DNA from 3 places in the Scandinavium tedordense genome. Region 3 is predicted to be linked to each of the others. Evidence: predicted binding sites of a transcription regulator. Region 3 holds the regulator's gene; each other region holds the start of a gene.
What was found. The regulator CRP, encoded in region 3, controls carbon source genes, mostly activating them, when cyclic AMP is high. The targets are predictions, from matches to a motif close to ATGTGANNNNNNTCACAT.
Positions count from the first base shown of each region.

Region 1: the regulator CRP is predicted to act here: its motif matches at 2,634-2,651, upstream of serC (3-phosphoserine/phosphohydroxythreonine transaminase).
Region 2: the regulator CRP is predicted to act here: its motif matches at 2,136-2,153, upstream of MUU46_RS04795 (2-hydroxycarboxylate transporter family protein).

Region 1 covers NZ_JALIGG010000057.1:633,169-639,601, reverse strand. Annotated here, with positions in the region: gene aroA (3-phosphoshikimate 1-carboxyvinyltransferase) at 77-1,360, opposite strand; gene serC (3-phosphoserine/phosphohydroxythreonine transaminase) at 1,430-2,518, opposite strand; gene MUU46_RS18995 (YetF domain-containing protein) at 2,697-3,389, opposite strand; gene ycaO (30S ribosomal protein S12 methylthiotransferase accessory factor YcaO) at 3,527-5,293, shown strand; gene focA (formate transporter FocA) at 5,691-6,433, shown strand, end outside.
Region 2 covers NZ_JALIGG010000050.1:135,225-141,657, reverse strand. Annotated here, with positions in the region: gene citG (triphosphoribosyl-dephospho-CoA synthase CitG) at 1-106, opposite strand, end outside; gene citX (citrate lyase holo-[acyl-carrier protein] synthase) at 84-623, opposite strand; gene MUU46_RS04795 (2-hydroxycarboxylate transporter family protein) at 647-2,011, opposite strand; gene MUU46_RS04790 (ATP-binding protein) at 2,302-3,930, shown strand; gene MUU46_RS04785 (response regulator) at 3,906-4,601, shown strand; gene MUU46_RS04780 (ornithine decarboxylase) at 4,628-6,433, opposite strand, start outside.
Region 3 covers NZ_JALIGG010000055.1:401,605-408,037, reverse strand. Annotated here, with positions in the region: gene MUU46_RS12820 (hydrolase) at 14-1,036, shown strand; gene MUU46_RS12815 (YheU family protein) at 1,033-1,251, shown strand; gene MUU46_RS12810 (phosphoribulokinase) at 1,291-2,160, shown strand; gene MUU46_RS12805 (OsmC family protein) at 2,228-2,632, opposite strand; gene crp (cAMP-activated global transcriptional regulator CRP) at 2,939-3,571, shown strand; gene MUU46_RS12795 (YccS/YhfK family putative transporter) at 3,625-5,697, shown strand; gene argD (bifunctional acetylornithine/succinyldiaminopimelate transaminase) at 5,702-6,433, opposite strand, start outside.

The DNA of each region.
Region 1 (6,433 bases), on a different contig from region 3:
CGAACAATATTTGGGCAAGTATAGTTTAGACGCGGGCAGAACAACGCCGACCAGACGGTCGGCGCTGGAAGCAATATCAGGCAGGGGTACTGATGCGAGCGAGTTGTTCGAAATAGTCCGGGAAAGTTTTCGCCGTACATTTCGGATCAAGAATGGTCACCGGCGTGTCGGACAACGCCACCAGCGAGAAACACATCGCCATGCGGTGGTCGTTATAAGTACCGATCTCTGCCACGGTCAGATGCGCTGGCGGGGTCACGCGAATATAGTCTTCGCCCTCTTCCACTTCCGCACCCACTTTACGCAGCTCTGTCGCCATCGCGAACAAGCGATCGGTTTCTTTCACACGCCAATTGTAGATGTTACGCAGCGTCGTCGTGCCTTTGGCAAAAAGCGCGGTCGTGGCGATAGTCATCGCCGCATCAGGAATATGGTTCATATCCATATCGATGGCGGTCAGTTCAGCGCCCGTGCAGGCAATGAAGTCATCACCCCAAGTCACGGTCGCCCCCATTTTTTCCAGCACATCGGCAAAGCGGATATCGCCCTGCACGCTGTTGCGACCGATTCCGGTAACTTTTACCGTGCCGCCTTTGATTGCGCCCGCGGCGAGGAAATACGACGCAGAAGAAGCATCACCTTCCACCAAATACGCGCCCGGTGACTGATAATGCTGCCCGCCTTTGACGACAAAATGCTGATAGTTCTGATTATCCACCGTCACGCCAAAGGTATTCATAAGATGCAGCGTAATATCGATGTACGGCTTAGAAACCAGCTCACCTTTAATGGTGATAACGGTATCCTGCGCAGCCAGCGGGGCAGTCATTAACAGCGCCGTCAGGAACTGGCTGGACACACTGCCGTCAACGGCGACTTCCCCCCCCACGAAACCGCCCTTCAGGCGCAGCGGCGGATAATTTTCCTGCTCAAGATATTCAATCTGCGCGCCGCCCTGTCGCAGCGCATCAACCAGATGCCCAATCGGGCGCTCTTTCATGCGCGGTTCACCGGTCAGCACGATATCGTTACTGCCCAGGCACAATGCCGCCGCCAGTGGGCGCATTGCCGTTCCGGCGTTACCCAGGAACAGTTCCAACGCCGCCTCTGCTTTCAACGGGCCGCCATTGCCGGTAACTTCGCAGCGTGTGCGGTCAGAAGACAGAGTGTACTGGACGCCCAACGCGGTCAGGGCATTGAGCATGTGGCGTACATCGTCGCTGTCTAGCAGATTGGTCAGAACAGTGGTGCCATGGCCCAGCGCCGCCAGCAGCAAAGCGCGGTTTGAGACGCTTTTTGAACCAGGTAAATTGATGGTGCCGTCTACATGCGCGATGGGTTGTAACGTCAGGGATTCCATGAAACTCGACTCTCAAAAGCAGAAAATAAAAAACCCCGCAGACCCGCTGCGGGGATGGAAACAGGAACATTAACCGTGGCGGCGTTCGAACTCTTTCATGAAGTCGGTCAGCGCCTGAACGCCCGCCAGCGGCATGGCGTTATAAATAGAGGCGCGCATTCCACCGACCACACGATGGCCTTTCAATGCATGCAGGCCCGCGGCAAAAGATTCTTCGAGGAACAGCTTATCTAGTGCGCTATCAGCTAACTGGAACGGTACGTTCATCCGGGAACGGTTGGCTGCAGCCACGTCGTTACGGTAAAAATCGCTGTTATCGATAGTGCCGTACAGCAGTTCCGATTTTTGCTGGTTGATGCGGTTCATCACTTCTACACCACCCTGCGCCTTCAGCCACTTAAAGACCAGGCCAGACAGATACCAGGCAAAAGTCGGCGGCGTGTTGAACATCGAATCGTTGTCGTTCAGCACGCTGTAATCAATGATTGATGGGCAGGCGATGTGTGCTTTACCCAGCAGATCTTCACGCACGATAACCAGAGTCAGACCCGCCGGGCCAATGTTTTTCTGCGCACCAGCGTAAATCACGCCAAAGCGGCTGACATCAAGCGGGCTGGACAGGATCGTGGAGGAGTAATCCGCGGCTACCACAACGTCTTTACCGAAATTAGGGACTTCGTCAATGGCGATGCCGTCTATGGTTTCGTTCGGGCAATAGTGCAGATACGCCGCGTTGTCAGAGAGCTGCCAGTCGCGCATCGGTTTCACCCCACGCAGACCGTCAACGGTTACTTTGGCGTCAATAACGTTTGGAGTGCAGTATTTTTTCGCTTCTTTTACTGCACTGGCTGCCCAGTATCCGGCATCCACGTAGTCTGCCTCGGTTTTGTCGCCCAGCAGGTTCAGCGGAACGCCCGCGAACTGACCGCGACCACCGCCATGGCAGAACAGGACTTTATAGTTGGAAGGGATTTTAAGCAGGTCGCGGAAATCTTTTTCTGCTTCTTCGGCCACCTGGATGAACTCTTTACCACGATGGCTAATTTCCATTACCGAGGTACCCAACCCCTGCCAGTCGCAGAGTTCCTGTTGGGCCTGTTTAAGCACATCCGCCGGAAGCATTGCCGGGCCAGAACTAAAATTAAAGACCTGAGTCATTTCCCCTCACCACGCTATACACGTTATCAGCCCGTAGGCATAAGTTATTCCTGTGGATATCGGTTTTACCATTCAGTGACACAGGCCGCAATGGCTAATACTCGCGAGCCGAAAAATGTGTCCAGGCTCACACAACAGAATATGCCATCTTGACGTCACAATGCCGACAATTTGGCTATCAGGTGATGCGTTTTGCCCGACTGGCCTTGGCCCATTCGGGATGTGCGCAACGGGGGCATATTTGATGATCGCCTGCATGCATATGGAATATTGCACTGCACCGTGTGCAGGCGTAGTCATTCTCTTCAGGCACCGTTTTGAAGCGTTCAACGCACTCACCGGGCAAGATAGGCAAACCGGCTTTCACCTCGTCGTCGCTAAAAAAGTAGACACTGATTTGCCCATTCGTTTCCATGATAGCTCTTTTAACCTGCCCCAGATGCTCGATGCCACTCAGGCGCAACTCCATAAAAAACTCAAACTCGGTCATGTTTTCCGCGCGCAACTTTTCCCAGGCCAGCTCACCGTTTGCCACCACGATAATTGGCTTTCCTTCGAGCAAATCCTCCAGCTTTTCGCTGTGCGCCATCAACCACATAACCAGCCGGTATAACCCAGCCAGCGTGATAAAGACGATCAATACCGGGAGCATCGGCACATCATCATAAAACGCCACGTCTCCTGCAGCAGAACCTAATGTCAGGATGATGAGCACTTCGAAGAGCGACATCTGGCGCACACCGCGACGGCCCGTGATTTTTAAAAACAGGAATACCAGCACGAAGGTATAAAGGCTACGCAGGGCCACTTCTCCGAGAAATTCCGCGGGGACTTTATCGAAAGCCATTCGGTGGAGATCAAACGCTTGCATTTTAGTTGCCTGAACAGTGGGTTACTGCTTCTAAGCGTAGCCGAGCCTTTTATTTTCGCCGCTCGCGCCGGGACGATAGCGCCTGACACGCAAAACCCGTATCATTGCGCGCTTTCCGTACGATAAAAGTGATCGCCATGACCCAAACATTTATACCCGGCAAAGACGCCGCTCTGGAAGACTCCATCGCCCGCTTCCAGCAAAAATTAACGGACCTCGGATTTAACATTGAAGAAGCGTCCTGGCTGAATCCGGTGCCTAACGTCTGGTCTGTGCATATTCGCGACAAAGAATGCGCGCTGTGCTTCACTAACGGTAAAGGGGCAACTAAAAAAGCGGCCCTGGCTTCTGCTCTCGGCGAATATTTTGAGCGTCTGTCCACTAACTACTTCTTCGCCGATTTCTGGCTGGGTGAAACTATTGCCAATAGCCCGTTTGTGCATTATCCAAATGAAAAATGGTTCCCGCTGCCAGAAGACAACGACGTGCCGGAAGGCATTCTTGATGAGCGTCTGCGTGCGTTCTACGATCCGGACGAACAGCTGACTGCCAGCCTGCTTGTGGATCTGCAGTCCGATAATGACGATCGCGGCGTTTGCGGCCTGCCGTTCACCCGTCAGTCCGATGGCGAGACGATTTACATTCCGATGAACATCGTCGGCAACTTGTATGTTTCTAACGGCATGTCCGCCGGTAACACCCGCAACGAAGCACGTGTTCAGGGCCTGTCAGAAGTATTTGAGCGTCACATCAAAAACCGCATCATTGCGGAAAGCATCAGCCTGCCAGAAATCCCGGCCGAGGTGATGGCGCGTTATCCGAGCATCGTGGAATCCATCGCTAAGCTGGAAGCAGAAGGCTTCCCTATCTTTGCTTACGACGGTTCACTGGGCGGCAAATACCCGGTTATCTGCGTGGTGCTGTTCAACCCGGAAAACGGAACCTGTTTCGCCTCCTTCGGCGCGCACCCTGATTTCGGCGTTGCGCTGGAGCGTACCGTCACCGAGCTGCTGCAAGGTCGCGGCCTGAAAGATCTCGATGTTTTCACCCCGCCAACTTTCGATGACGAAGAAGTGGGCGAGCACGCTAACCTCGAAACACACTTCATCGATTCCAGCGGTTTGATCTCCTGGGATATGTTCAAACAGGACGCAGATTATCCGTTTGCTGACTGGAACTTCTCCGGCACCACGGAGGAAGAATTTGCCACGCTGATGGCGATTTTCCAGGCCGAAGATAAAGAAGTGTATATCGCAGATTACGAGCACCTGAGCGTTTACGCTTGTCGTATTATCGTGCCAGGCATGTCTGATATTTATCCTGCCGAAGACCTGTGGCTGGCAAATAACAATATGGGCAGCCAGCTGCGTGAGACCATTCTTTCTCTGCCGAGCAGCGAGTGGGAAAAAGCAGATTATCTGGCGCTGATTGAGCAGATGGATGATGAAGGTCTGGACGACTTCACCCGCGTACGTGAACTGCTGGGTATGGCGACCGGTAAGGATAACGGCTGGTACACCCTGCGCGTCGGTGAGCTGAAAGCCATGCTGGCGCTGGCCGGCGGTGACATGGAGCAGGCACTGATCTGGACCGAGTGGACCATGGAGTTCAATGCTTCCGTATTTAGCCCGGAACGTGCCAACTATTATCGCTGCCTACAGACGCTGTTGCTGCTGTCCCAGGAAGAAGAACGTCAGCCGTTGCAGTATCTGAACGCGTTTGTACGTATGTACGGCGTCGATGCGGTTGAAGCGGCGAGCGCGGCCTTGAGCGGTGAAGAGGCCTTCTACGGCCTGCAGCCTGTGGACAGCGACCTGGCGGCCTTCCCGGCGCATCAGTCGCTGTTGAAAGCGTACGAAAAGCTGCAACGCGCAAAAGCCAAATTCTGGGCTAATCCGCAGTAAAACCACAAATAACCTATGGCGAAACTATTCGCCTGCGCTATATTACGGGGCCTCAGAAAGGGCCCCGTTTTAATTTTCACGGCCCCTTCGTTAATTTGTAATAATTAAGTTAATTATGAGTAAATACTATTATTAGTAGCTTACAAACAATGTTAAATTTAATGCATATTACTCCATTTTAATTAACTGCTTAAAAGGGGGGCGCTGAAAAAATTCAACTCTAATTGCAAATTTTAAAATTTATTTTTATTTTGATAATCAAAAAGTTACGCCGCAATCGCTGAAAAACCATGCGCTTTGCGGGCCTATAAGCCAGGCGAGATATGATCTATATCAATTTCTCTTCTATAATGCTTTGTTAGTATCTCGTCGCCGACTTAATAAAGAGAGAGTTAGTGTGAAAGCTGACAACCCTTTTGATCTTTTACTCCCAGCTGAGATGGCCAAAGTGGCCGAGGAAGCGGGTGTCTATAAAGCAACGAAACAACCGCTCAAAACCTTTTTCCTGGCGATTACTGCGGGTGTATTCATCTCCATTGCCTTCGTCTTCTACATTACGTCCACGACAGGCACTGCGGGAATGCCGTTTGGTATTGCCAAGCTGATTGGCGGTATCTGCTTCTCACTGGGTCTTATCCTGTGTGTCATTTGCGGCGCTGACCTTTTCACCTCCACGGTGCTTATCGTGGTGGCTAAAGCAAGCGGCAAAATCACTTGGGGCCAACTGGCGAAGAACTGGTTCAACGTCTATGTTGGTAACCTGATTGGTGCCTTGTTGTTTGTTCTGCTGATGTGGTTATCTGGCGAATATATGGCCGCCAACGGAGGTTGGGGACTGAACGTCCTGCAAACTGCCGACCACAAAATGCATCATACTTTTATCGAGGCCGTGTGCCTGGGTATCCTGGCAAACCTGATGGTCTGTCTGGCGGTGTGGATGAGCTACTCCGGCCGCAGCCTGATGGATAAAGCAATGATAATGGTGCTGCCAGTGGCCATGTTTGTTGCCAGCGGCTTCGAGCACAGTATCGCGAACATGTTCATGATCCCAATGGGTATCGTCGTTCGCAACTTCGCCAGCCCGGAATTCTGGACCGCAATCGGTTCGTCTCCGGACAATTTCTCTCACCTGACTGTCAT
Region 2 (6,433 bases), on a different contig from region 3:
CCACCAGCCCTGGTTTTGGCGTCAGTTCCAGCTCCTGCCACAGCGCCTCCTCTGCCAATGCCGGGACATTTTTAATGCGCGGTTTAGTCGCGGGCAAACCAGTCATCAATCAGCTTCTCCACGCTGGCAACCACTAACGCCTGCTCATGACGACGGGAACGCGAGCAGGCATGAGCTGGTTCATCACACAGCAGGCAACGGCGCTGTGAGCGGCCCAATGAGGTGCGCCCAACCGGCCCACTCTGCGGACAAATCACGTCGATATCCCACAGACGCCCCAACGTATGCGACTGCTCCAGGGTAGTCGCATACGCTTTAATTTCAGCGGCGCTATGCGCCACGCACCACAGGGCTTCCGGCCCGGTCGGCAGCCATAGCACCTGGCGGTCGAGCACCTGCCAGTGATATTGCCACAGCAGCTGGTCGCAGGCCTGAATGGCAACGCCCATGCTGTTGCGATAGCGGATACTGTCTTTCACTTCGCCAGGCGTCACCAGCGTCAGCGACACCACCGGCTGGCCGTAATGCTGCAACCAGTCGGCCTGACGCGCAGCGCGGTTGTCCTTCGCGGCCAGCATCTGGTCCAGTGTCACGCCCGGTCGGTGCAGCGTTTCGAGGGTCATTCTTTCTCTCCTTCGCCCGTTAATCAGGCAAGAAATTTACTGAGGATAAGCAGCGACACCGCCACATTAATGGCCCCGCCGATACGCGTTGCGATTTGAGCAAACGGCATCAGGCTCATACGGTTACCTGCGGTCAGGATAGCCACATCCCCGGTGCCGCCCTGCCCGCTCTGGCAGCAGGAAACAATCGCCACATCAATCGGGTGCATGCCAATCTTTTTACCCACAAAGAACCCGGTCGCCACCAGCGCAGACACGGTGCTGACGATAACCAGCAGATTGCTGATCGTAAATGCCGCCATCAGCTCATTCCACGGTGTGATTGCCACGCCAACCGCGAACAGCACCGGGTACGTCACCGCGGTCTGGAAGAATTTGTACACCACCTGGGAGCCTTCCAGCAGGCGCGGCGATACGCCATTCACCAGCTTGATGAACACTGCGATAAACAGCATTCCCACCGGCGCAGGCAGGCCAATCAACTTGTAGCCGAGCATCCCGAGCATGTAGAGCAGTACCGCCAGCAGCGCACCCGACGCGATAGTCGTCACATCCGTTTTCCCGCTGGAGACTGCCGCGTCTGGGGCAGAATCAGTTTCACCGTCACTCACAGGCATCAGTTGCCCCTCGCCGGTCAGATGCGGGTAGCGCTTGCCGAGCTGATTCAGGCAGCCTGAAATCACGATCGCGGTCAGCCCCCCCAGCATCACTATCGGCAGCACGCGCCCAAGCGCAACCCCCTGATCCATATGAAGTAAAGTGGCATAGCCTATCGACAACGGAATCGCCCCTTCACCCACGCCGCCAGCCATGATAGGCAGAATGATGAAGAAGAAAATCTGGAACGGTTCCAGCCCCAGCGCCATGCCGACGCCCATCCCCACGACCATACCGACCACTTCGCCACACAACATCGGGAAGAAAATGCGCAGGAAGCCCTGAATCAGCGTGGTGCGGTTCATGCTCATGATGCTGCCAACGATAATGCAGCAGATGTAGAGGTACAGAATGTTGGTGGATTTGTAGAATTTTGTGGTCGATTCCACAACCACATCTGGCAGCAGGCCGTAATAGACCAGCGCGGAAGGAATAAACGTGGCGCAGATAGCCGCCGCGCCGAATTTACCCACAATCGGCAAACGCTTGCCGAACTCACCACAGGCGAAGCCGAAGAAGGCCAGCGTGGCGACCATCACCACGATGTCGCTCGGCAGTTTGCCCCCGAGACAATCAATGGCGATTAGCGTCCCGGCAAGCAGAAACAGTGGCAGAGGAATGATCCCTATTTTCCAGCTATCCATAATGTGCCACCACTTCTCTCTCAGTGATGTTTTCGGAATATTTATTGTTTCATGGTTAACGGTAAAAGAATCATCGGTCGTGCTCATCATCGGCCCCTTGGTTATTTCACGCTTTCATCTTAGAGGGCCCACACTCGCTTTTACGTGAGGAAATTCAGATTAAAACCGAAGTTTTTATGGTCACTATGGTGTTAATGGTTTTAATTATTGAACGTGATCTACATCTTATTATTACGTGTGGTTTTTATGGTGTTAATTATTGCGAAACCCCTCAGAGAAGTGGCTGTGCAAACGATCACAAGTTTCAGTGAAAAGCGGCGTGACGGCTGGTTTTGATGATACAGTAAATACCATTTTTATGAGCGCGTGCGATGGTAATGAAGCTGTCTTTCCAGATAAAACTGTTTATATCCCTGGTGGCCTTTTTCTCTGTGCTTTTTGCCCTGCTCGGCGGATATTATTATGTCGACATGGGCCGTCAGTTGTATCAGGAAATGAGCATTAGAGCGAAAATACAGGCAGAAGAAATTGCCCTTATTCCCACCCTGCGCCAGGATGTCGCCAATAAAAACATCCCCGCCATTGATACCTTCATGCATAAACTTGCGGCGCACAGCGATGCCAGTTTTATTGTGATTGGCGATAACCACGCCCGCCATTTATTCCATTCTGTTTTTGTCGACCGCGTCGGTACGGAGTTGGTCGGGGGTGACAATCAGGAAGTGCTGGCAGGCAAAAGCACCATCACCATCCGCAAAGGCGGACTCGGTATTTCACTGCGCAGCAAAGCGCCCATTCTGGATGATGACGGTAAGGTGGTGGGCATCGTGTCGGTGGGCTATCTCACCAGCTATCTCGACGACGTTACCGTCAGCAAAATGGTCAATATTCTGATTGCCGCCGTTCTGCTGCTTATCGCACTCTTTGTCTTCTCGTGGTTCTTCACCCGCAGCATCAAAAAACAGATTTTCTCGCTCGAACCACGGGAAATCGGTCTGCTGGTGCGTCAGCAAAAAGCGATGATGGAGTCCATTTTTGAAGGTGTAATCGCCATTGATAAAGATGGCCGTATTGAGGTTATCAATCAGGCGGCGCGTAAATTACTGAACCTCAGCCAGCCTGCGCGACGCTTGCGTGGGCTGCCGATTGGCGATGTGATTGCCCCGGTTCCGTTCTTTGATCCCGCTGTCATGCTGGCGAAAGATACGCACGATGAAATGTGCCATTTTAACCAAAGCAGAGTACTCGCCAGCCGGGTCAGGATCATGCTCGAAAACGCGTTACAGGGCTGGGTGATTACCTTCCGCGACCGCAATGACATTGACTCACTCAGCGCGCAGCTTAGCCAGGTAAAGCGCTATGTCGATAACCTGCGCATTATGCGTCACGAACAGCTCAACAAAATGACCACCCTCTCCGGTTTGCTGCATATGGGTCATTACGACGCGGCGATCCGCTTTATTCAGGCACAGTCGGAGCATGCCCAGGAACTGCTCGATTTCCTTTCCGCGCGCTTCAGCTCGCCGACGATCTGCGGTCTGCTGCTCGGCAAAGCGGCCAGGGCGCGTGAGAAGGGCGTCGAGTTGCAGCTTGATCCCGGCTGCGGCATGGATAAGCCCTTCCCGACGCTGCCGGAGGCGGAGGTGATTTCCATCATCGGGAACCTGCTCGACAACGCGATCGAAGCCACCCAGCGCGCCGTGCTACCCCACGCGCCGGTCGAAGTACTGATTCGCTTAAACGAGCGGGAGCTCATTATTGAAGTGGCCGACCGCGGCATCGGGATTATCCCGGAACTCCGCGATCACATTTTTGAAAGGGGCGTCACCACCAAAACCCGCGGCGACCACGGCATCGGGCTGTACCTTATCGACAGCTACGTGACCCAGGCCGGCGGCACTATCGAAGTGGCCGACAACGAACCGAGCGGAACCATTTTCTCCGTGTTTATCCCTGTGCTTCAACCAGGAAGAGAAGAATCATGCAACACGACATTATTGATGTAGCGATTGTAGAAGATGAAAGCGAGCTCGCAGCCCTGCACGCGGAGCTTATCCGCAAACACCCACGGCTACGGCTGGTCGGAATTGCCTCATCGTTAGCCGAGGCGCAAACGCTGCTCAACGAAAAGCATCCGCAACTGGTGCTGCTGGATAACTATTTGCCAGACGGCAAAGGCATCACGCTGCTGAATACCCCGAATCTGAACCTCGCCAACTGTTCGGTGATATTTGTCACCGCCGCCAGCGATATGGACACCTGTAGTCAGGCGATTCGTAATGGTGCGTTTGATTACATTCTCAAACCCGTTTCCTGGAAGCGTCTCAGCCAGTCGCTGGAGCGGTTTGTGCAGTTTCACGAACAGCAGCGGGTATGGAAGATTGTCGATCAGCAAAACGTCGATTCGCTGTACCAGCTCCAGGCGAAAAACTACCGGCTCGATAACGGCAGCAAAGGCATTGAGGAGAAGACGCTGGAACGCGTGAAAGCGCTGTTTCAGGAAGAGCCTGAACGCTTTTTTTCCGTGGATGACGTGGTGGTGGAAACGGGGTTAAGCAAAACCACGACCCGACGTTATCTGGAACACAGCGTCGAGGCGGGTTTGCTAAAAGTGGAAATGCTGTACGGTAAAATCGGCCACCCTCGGCGGCTGTATCGCCGGGCGCATGAGAGCTAACTTCTCCGCGCCCGGCCAGGACAACACTACTTCAGCACGTAGCCGTACAGCCGTTTGATGCCATCGGCGTCTTTTTCGCTGTACACGCCCTGCAATTCCGGCGAGAAGCCCGGCAGCATATTGACGCCCTCTTCCAGTGCAAGGAAATAGCGCTGCACTGCGCCGCCCCAGATTTCGCCAGGCACCACGCACAGCACACCCGGCGGGTAAGGCAGCGCGCCTTCCGCGGCGATGCGCCCTTCCGCTTCACTGAGACGCACCAGCTCGACGTTGCCGCGAATAAACTCGATATTGGCATCCTGCGGATTCATCACCACCGCCGGGAAACTCTCCTTGCGGAACATCGCCTTTTGCAGATCCTTCACGTCAAAGCTGACGTACAGATCGTGCATCTCCTGGCACAGTTCACGGATCGTATAATCGCGATAACGCACCGGATACTTGCTGTAAATCGTTGGCAGCACCTCGGCCAGCGGCGTATCGTCTTCAATGTGCTGTTCGAACTGCCCGAGCATCGCCACCAGCTGCGCCAGCTTTTCGGTGCTTTCAGCAGGCGTCAGCAGGAACAGGATCGAGTTCAGATCGCATTTCTCCGGCACGATGCCATTTTCACGCAGATAGTGCGCAAGGATCGTCGCCGGAATGCCGAACGCCGCATATTTACCGGTGTGAGCATCAATCCCCGGCGTGGTCAGTAGCAGCTTGCACGGATCGACGAAATACTGATCCTGCGCGTAGCCCTCAAACCCGTGCCACTCCTCACCCGGCCCGAAACTGAAGAAACGGCGTTCGCGAGCAATGGCTTCCGTCGGATGATCCTGCCACGGACGGCCCGCCACCGTCGGCGGAATAAACGGTTTGATCATCTTGCAGTTAGCGATAATCGCTTTGCGCGCCTCAATCCCCAGCGCCACGCATTCCGCCCACAGACGACGACCACTTTCGCCCTCGTGAATTTTGGCGTTCACGTCCAGCGCCGCAAACAGCGGATAGAACGGGCTGGTTGATGCATGCAGCATGTAGGCGTTGTTCAGGCGTTTATACGGGCAAAAACGCGCCTGACCGCGAATGTGATTGTCTTTCTTATGGATTTGCGAAGTCTGCGAGAAGCCCGCCTGCTGCTTATGCACTGACTGGGTGACAAAAATACCCGGATCGTTTTCGTTCAGCTCCAGCAGCAGCGGCGAACAGTCGGCCATCATCGGAATGAACTGCTCATAACCAACCCACGCGGAATCAAACAGAATGTAGTCGCACAGATGCCCAATTTTATCGACCACCTGACGGGCGTTATAAATAGTGCCGTCATACGTGCCGAGCTGGATCACCGCCAGGCGGAACGGACGCGTATCGCCCGCCTTTTCCGGGGCCACTTCACGCACCAGCTCGCGCAGGTATTTATCGTCAAAGCAGTGCTCATCAATGCCGCCGATAAAGCCAAACGGATTGCGCGCGGCTTCCAGATACACCGGCGTTGCCCCGGCCTGAAACAGCGCACCGTGGTGGTTCGATTTGTGGTTATTGCGATCGAATAGCACCAGGTCGCCACGGGTCAGTAGCGCATTGGTCACCACCTTATTCGCCGCCGACGTACCGTTCAGCACAAACCAGGTTTTATCGGCATTAAAGACCTTTGCCGCGAATTTCTGCGCGCGCTTGGCCGCCCCTTCGTGGATCAGCAAATCACCCAGTTTGACGTCGGCATTGCACATATCGGCGCGGAAAAGGTTCTCGCCAAAAAAGTCATAGAACTGGCGACCGGCCGGGTGCTTTTTAAAGAACTCACCGTGCTGATGGCCCGGGCAGGCGAAGGTGCTATTGCCCATTTCGAC
Region 3 (6,433 bases):
GCAGCGTAAAGGTATGGCTCAGGTAACCCCAGTAGACTTTGAAGTACCTCCAGAAGAGAACGACACCTTTGTACCAATGACAGGCGTGCGCAACTGCCATCTGCAGACCATGTTACCGCGTCTCATCCGTCGTAAAGTGTTGTTCACCCCGCACTGGCAGCGTCTTGATCTTCCGGACGGGGATTTTATCGATCTGGCATGGAGTGAAGATCCGAATCAGGCACGGCATAAGCCTCGCCTGGTGGTTTTTCACGGCCTGGAAGGCAGCCTGTACAGCCCTTACGCTCACGGTCTGATTCACGCGGCGCAGCAGCGCGGCTGGCTCGGGGTGGTGATGCATTTCCGCGGCTGCAGCGGTGAACCGAACCGCGCTCAGCGCATCTACCATTCAGGCGAAACTGAAGACGGCACCTGGTTCCTCTCCTGGCTGCGCCGTGAATTTGGCGACGTCCCAACGGCCGCAGTGGGCTATTCGCTGGGTGGCAACATGCTGGGCTGTCTGCTGGCCAAAGAGGGTGACAATACGCCACTCGATGCCGCAGTTATCGTCTCCGCGCCATTCATGCTGGAAGCCTGTAGCTATCATATGGATAAAGGCTTCTCCCGCGTGTATCAGCGCTATCTGCTGAACCTGCTGAAAGCCAATGCATCTCGCAAACTGAAGGCTTATCCAGGAACGTTGCCGGTGGATTTGAAGCGTCTGAAAAGCGTGCGTCGTATTCGTGAGTTTGACGATCTGATTACCTCAAAAATCCACGGTTATGCTGACGCGATTGATTACTACCGCCAATGCAGTGCGATGCCGGTACTGAGCCAGATAACCAAACCAACACTCATCATTCATGCAAAAGATGACCCGTTTATGGATCATCACTCGATTCCGTCTCAGGAAGAGCTTCCGGCCAATATTCAATACCAGCTGACGGAGTATGGCGGTCATGTCGGATTTGTCGGCGGTACGCTGCGCCATCCTGAAATGTGGCTGGAGAAACGCATTCCCGCCTGGCTCACTCGCTGGTTAGGAACCCCGTTATGATTATTCCCTGGCAAGATCTGGCTCCCGAAACGCTCGATAGCCTGATTGAAAGCTTTGTGTTGCGCGAAGGCACCGATTATGGTGAACATGAACGTTCGCTTGAAGACAAGGTCGCCGACGTAAAACAACAATTGAAAAGCGGGGATGTCGTTCTGGTGTGGTCCGAACTGCACGAGACGGTCAATATCATGCCCCGTACCCAATTCCACGGCTGACTATAATAAAACCATTGCTTATGCAGGGAGTCGTTAGCTATGTCTGCCAAACATCCGGTGATCGCCGTAACCGGTTCCAGCGGGGCGGGAACCACCACCACCAGCCTCGCCTTCCGTAAAATCTTTGCTCAACTCAATCTTACTGCCGCCGAAGTAGAAGGCGACAGCTTCCACCGTTACACGCGTCCTGAAATGGACATGGCTATCCGCAAAGCGCGCGATATGGGCCGTCACATCAGCTATTTTGGGCCAGATGCCAACGACTTTGGCCTGCTGGAAAATACGTTTATGACCTACGGTCAGAACGGAACCGGACAGTCGCGCAAGTATTTGCACACCTACGACGAAGCCGTTCCGTGGAATCAGGTGCCGGGTACCTTTACGCCGTGGCAGCCGTTGCCGGAACCGACCGACGTGCTGTTTTATGAAGGTCTGCACGGCGGCGTGGTAACCCCACAAAATGATGTCGCGAAATACGTCGATTTACTGGTGGGCGTGGTGCCGATTGTTAACCTTGAGTGGATCCAGAAGCTGACCCGCGATACCAGCGAGCGCGGTCACTCACGTGAAGCGGTGATGGATTCAGTGGTGCGATCGATGGAAGATTACATCAACTACATTACGCCGCAATTCTCCCGGACGCATATCAACTTCCAGCGCGTGCCGACCGTCGACACCTCCAACCCCTTTGCGGCAAAGGGCATTCCGTCACTGGATGAGAGCTTTGTCGTTATCCATTTCCAGAATCTGGGCGATATTGATTTCCCTTGGCTGCTGGCGATGCTGCAAGGTTCGTTTATTTCTCACATGAACACCTTGGTGGTGCCGGGTGGGAAAATGGGGCTGGCAATGGAATTGATTATGTCACCGCTGGTCGAGCGGTTGATGGAAGGAAAAAAGATAGGGTAATCGCATGCACGCCAACGGGCGTGCATCATTTTTTAGGGCGGGTCAGCGTAACGCCCCCGCCACTCAATCAGGCTTCGACCACTTCAAACGAGTGTGTAATCTTCGCCGCTTTTTCCAGCATCAACGCTACAGAGCAGTATTTCTCCGCAGACAAATCCACCGCACGCGACACTGCCGCTTCTTTCAGGTCATTACCGGTCACAATGAAGTGCAGATTGATGTGGGTGAACAAACGCGGTGCTTCTTCACGACGCTCGGAAGTCAGTTTCACTTCACAGTCGGTCACGTCATGACGGCCTTTCTGCAAAATGGACACCACGTCAATCGCGCTGCAACCGCCCGCGGCCATCAGCACCATTTCCATCGGGCTTGGGGCTTTATCGCCAGAGTTACCATCCATCATAATCTGGTGGCCAGAAGCTGACTCGCCCAGGAAGGTTAATTCCTCAACCCATTTCACACGCGCTTGCATATTTGTTAACTCCCGAGTAGCAATTTTCCTGACAGATTACGCGCACATAACAATTCTCGCAACGGAAGGCGACGCGCGTCATGCTGAAGCGAGACACCAGGAGACAGGCGACAAAAGCTATGCTAAAACAGTCGTGCTGCAACAGTAATACATTGAAGTAATGCGTGTATGCAGAGAACATCACATTACAGGCTGCAGTAAAATCCGACAGCCGACTTCCCAGGCACAGGGAAGGATACGATTGCAAAGCCAGTGGCAGTGTCGTGTCTGCCATTGGAGACAGCTTATAACAGAGGATAACCGCGCATGGTGCTTGGCAAACCGCAAACAGACCCTACCCTTGAATGGTTCTTGTCTCATTGCCACATTCATAAGTACCCATCGAAGAGCACGCTGATTCACCAGGGTGAAAAAGCAGAAACGCTGTACTACATCGTGAAAGGCTCTGTTGCAGTACTCATCAAGGATGAAGAAGGTAAAGAGATGATCCTCTCTTACCTCAACCAGGGCGATTTTATCGGTGAGCTTGGCCTGTTCGAAGAAGGTCAGGAGCGTAGTGCCTGGGTTCGGGCGAAAACCGCTTGTGAAGTGGCAGAAATTTCTTATAAAAAATTCCGTCAGCTTATCCAGGTAAACCCGGATATCCTGATGCGTCTCTCTTCTCAGATGGCTCGTCGTCTGCAGGTCACCTCTGAAAAAGTAGGTAACCTGGCATTCCTCGACGTAACCGGTCGTATCGCACAGACTCTGCTGAATCTGGCGAAACAACCTGATGCAATGACCCACCCGGACGGTATGCAAATTAAAATTACTCGTCAGGAAATCGGTCAGATCGTCGGCTGCTCCCGCGAAACCGTTGGCCGTATTCTAAAAATGCTCGAAGATCAGAGTCTGATCTCCGCCCACGGTAAAACTATCGTGGTTTACGGTACCCGCTAAGCTAGCTGAACGGCGTATTGCCCCTGCAGTACGCCGTTTTTGTCTTTTCCCTGATGTGGCGCAGGCTGATTTATCACCCGGAAATTAACTATGCACTGCGGCAAACGCTGGTGTTATGTACCCCCGTGGCTATCGGTTTGGTGCTCGGTTACCTCAAGTACGGTCTGCTGTTCTCGTTAGTCCCCGCCTGCTGCAACATCGCCGGGCTGGACACACCGCATAAACGTTTCTTCAAACGCCTGATAATTGGCGGATCGCTGTTTGCGGGCTGTAGCCTCGCGGTTCAGCTGCTGCTGGCGCATACCGTGCCTTTACCGCTGATCCTGACTGGGCTGGCGCTGATCCTCGGCGTCACTGCAGAAATCAGTTCGCTTCACGCCCGTTTACTGCCCGCATCGCTCATTGCGGCCATCTTTACGCTCAGCCTTGCGGGGAATATGCCGGTCTGGGAGCCGCTGCTCATCTACGCTCTCGGCACACTATGGTATGGCTTGTTCAACTGGTTCTGGTTCTGGATGTGGCGTGAACAGCCGCTACGTGAATCACTAAGCCTGCTGTATCGACAGCTGGCCGATTACTGTGAAGCCAAATACAGCCTGTTGACTCAGCATACCGATCCGGAAAAAGCGCTGCCGCCATTACTCAGCCGCCAGCAGAAGGCCGTCGATCTGATTACCCTGTGCTATCAGCAAATGCACATGCTGGCCGCCAATCAGAACCATGAATATAAGCGCCTGCTGCGCGCCTTCCAGATTGGCCTCGATTTGCAGGAGCACATTTCCGTCAGCCTGCATCAGCCCGCCGAAGTGCAGAAACTGGTTGAACGCAGCCACGCTGAAGCGGTGATCCGCTGGAATGCACAGACCATTGCGGCGCGCCTGCGTGTGATGGCGGATGACATCCTCTACCACCGATTTCCGCAACGTTTCAACATGGACAAGCAGATTGGCGCGCTGGAAAAAATCGCACATCAGCATCCGGATAACCCGGTCGGGCAGTTCTGCGCCTGGCACTTCAGTCGAATCGCCCGAGTGCTGCGCCTTCAGCGCCCGCTCTATCCACGCAATCTGATGGCTGATAACGAACGTCGCCTGCCGCTGTTTGCCGCACTAAAAAGCTATCTGTCGCTAAAATCCCCGGCGTTGCGCAGTGCGGCGCGAATCAGCGTCATGCTCAGCATTGCCAGCCTGATGGGCGCGGCGCTGCATCTGCCGAAACCGTACTGGATCCTGATGACCGTCCTGCTAGTGACGCAAAATGGCTACGGCGCAACGCGGGTCAGGATTTTCCACCGGGCGGCAGGCACGCTGGCCGGGCTGGTGATAGCCGCTGGCACCCTGCACTTTCACGTGCCGGAAGGCTACACGCTGGCGTCAATGTTAGTCATCACGCTGGCGAGCTACTTGATCATTCGCAAGAGCTACGGCTGGGCAACGGTGGGCTTTACGGTCACCGCGGTCTACACCATCCAACTGCTGACCCTGAACGGCGAACATTTCATTCTGGCCCGTTTTGTCGACACGGTGATTGGCTGTCTGATTGCCTTCGGCGGGATGGTCTGGCTGTGGCCGCAGTGGCAAAGTGGGCTATTACGCAAAAATGCCCAGCAAGCACTGGAGGCGGATCAGGAGGCTATCCGACTGATTCTCAGCAACGACCCTCAGGCTCCGACGCTGGCCTATCAGCGGATGCGGGTGAATCAGGCGCACAACGCGTTGTTCAACTCGCTGAACCAGGCGATGCAAGAGCCCGGCTTTAACTCGCATTATCTGGCAGACATGAAGCTGTGGGTTACGCACAGCCAGTTTATCGTCGAACACATCAACGCGATGACGACGCTGGCGCGCGAACACAACATGCTGACTGAAGATTTGGCCGAACGTTATTTGCAGTCCTGCGAGATTGCTCTGCAGCGCTGCCAACAGCGACTGGAATATGACGGACCGGGGGGAAGCGGCGATGCGAATATCATGGAATCAACGGAGGCGCTCTCCCACGGGCCGTTAAGCACCATGGAACAGCATTTACAACGCATTCTGGGCCATCTGAATTCGATGCATACCATCTCGTCAGTGGCCTGGCGCCAGCGCCCACATCACGGCAGCTGGCTTAAACGTCGAGCATAAACCGTCAGCCGACAATCTTCTTCACGGCTGCCGCAAAGCGCGCCATCCCTTCATCGATATCCGCAGATTCCACCACCAGCGACGGCGCAAAGCGTACTACGTCAGGCCCGGCGTTAAGCACCATTACGCCCTCATGAGCAGCAGCATGCAGGAAATCACGAGCGCGGCCCTTGTACTGCGGTTTCAGTTCAGCACCAATCAGCAGCCCCATGCCGCGAACATCACTGAACACATCGAATTCAGCGTCAATATTCTTCAAATGCTTAACAAAACGTTCGCGTCTGGTGCTCACGCCACCCAGAACTTCAGGCGTATTGATGATATCAAACGCCGCACCGGCCACTGCGCACGCCAGCGGATTTCCGCCGTAAGTAGAGCCGTGAGAACCGACGTGAAACGCGCTGGCAATCTCTTCAGTAGTCAGTACCACGCTCACCGGGAAACCACCGCCCAGCGCTTTGGCACTGGTCAGGATATCCGGCGTCACGCCGAAATACTGGTAGGCGAACAGCGAACCAGTGCGCCCCATGCCGCTCTGCACTTCGTCAAAAACCAGCAGCGCCTGATGTTCATCACACAGTTCACGCAGACCTTTGAGGAATTCCGGGGTCGCCGCCAGCACGCCGCCTTCACCCTGAATGGGCTCAACCACTACCGCGCAGGTGTGATCGTCCATCACGGCTTTCACTGCATGCAGGTCGTTAAACGGGACGTGGATGATATCCGCCGGTTTTGG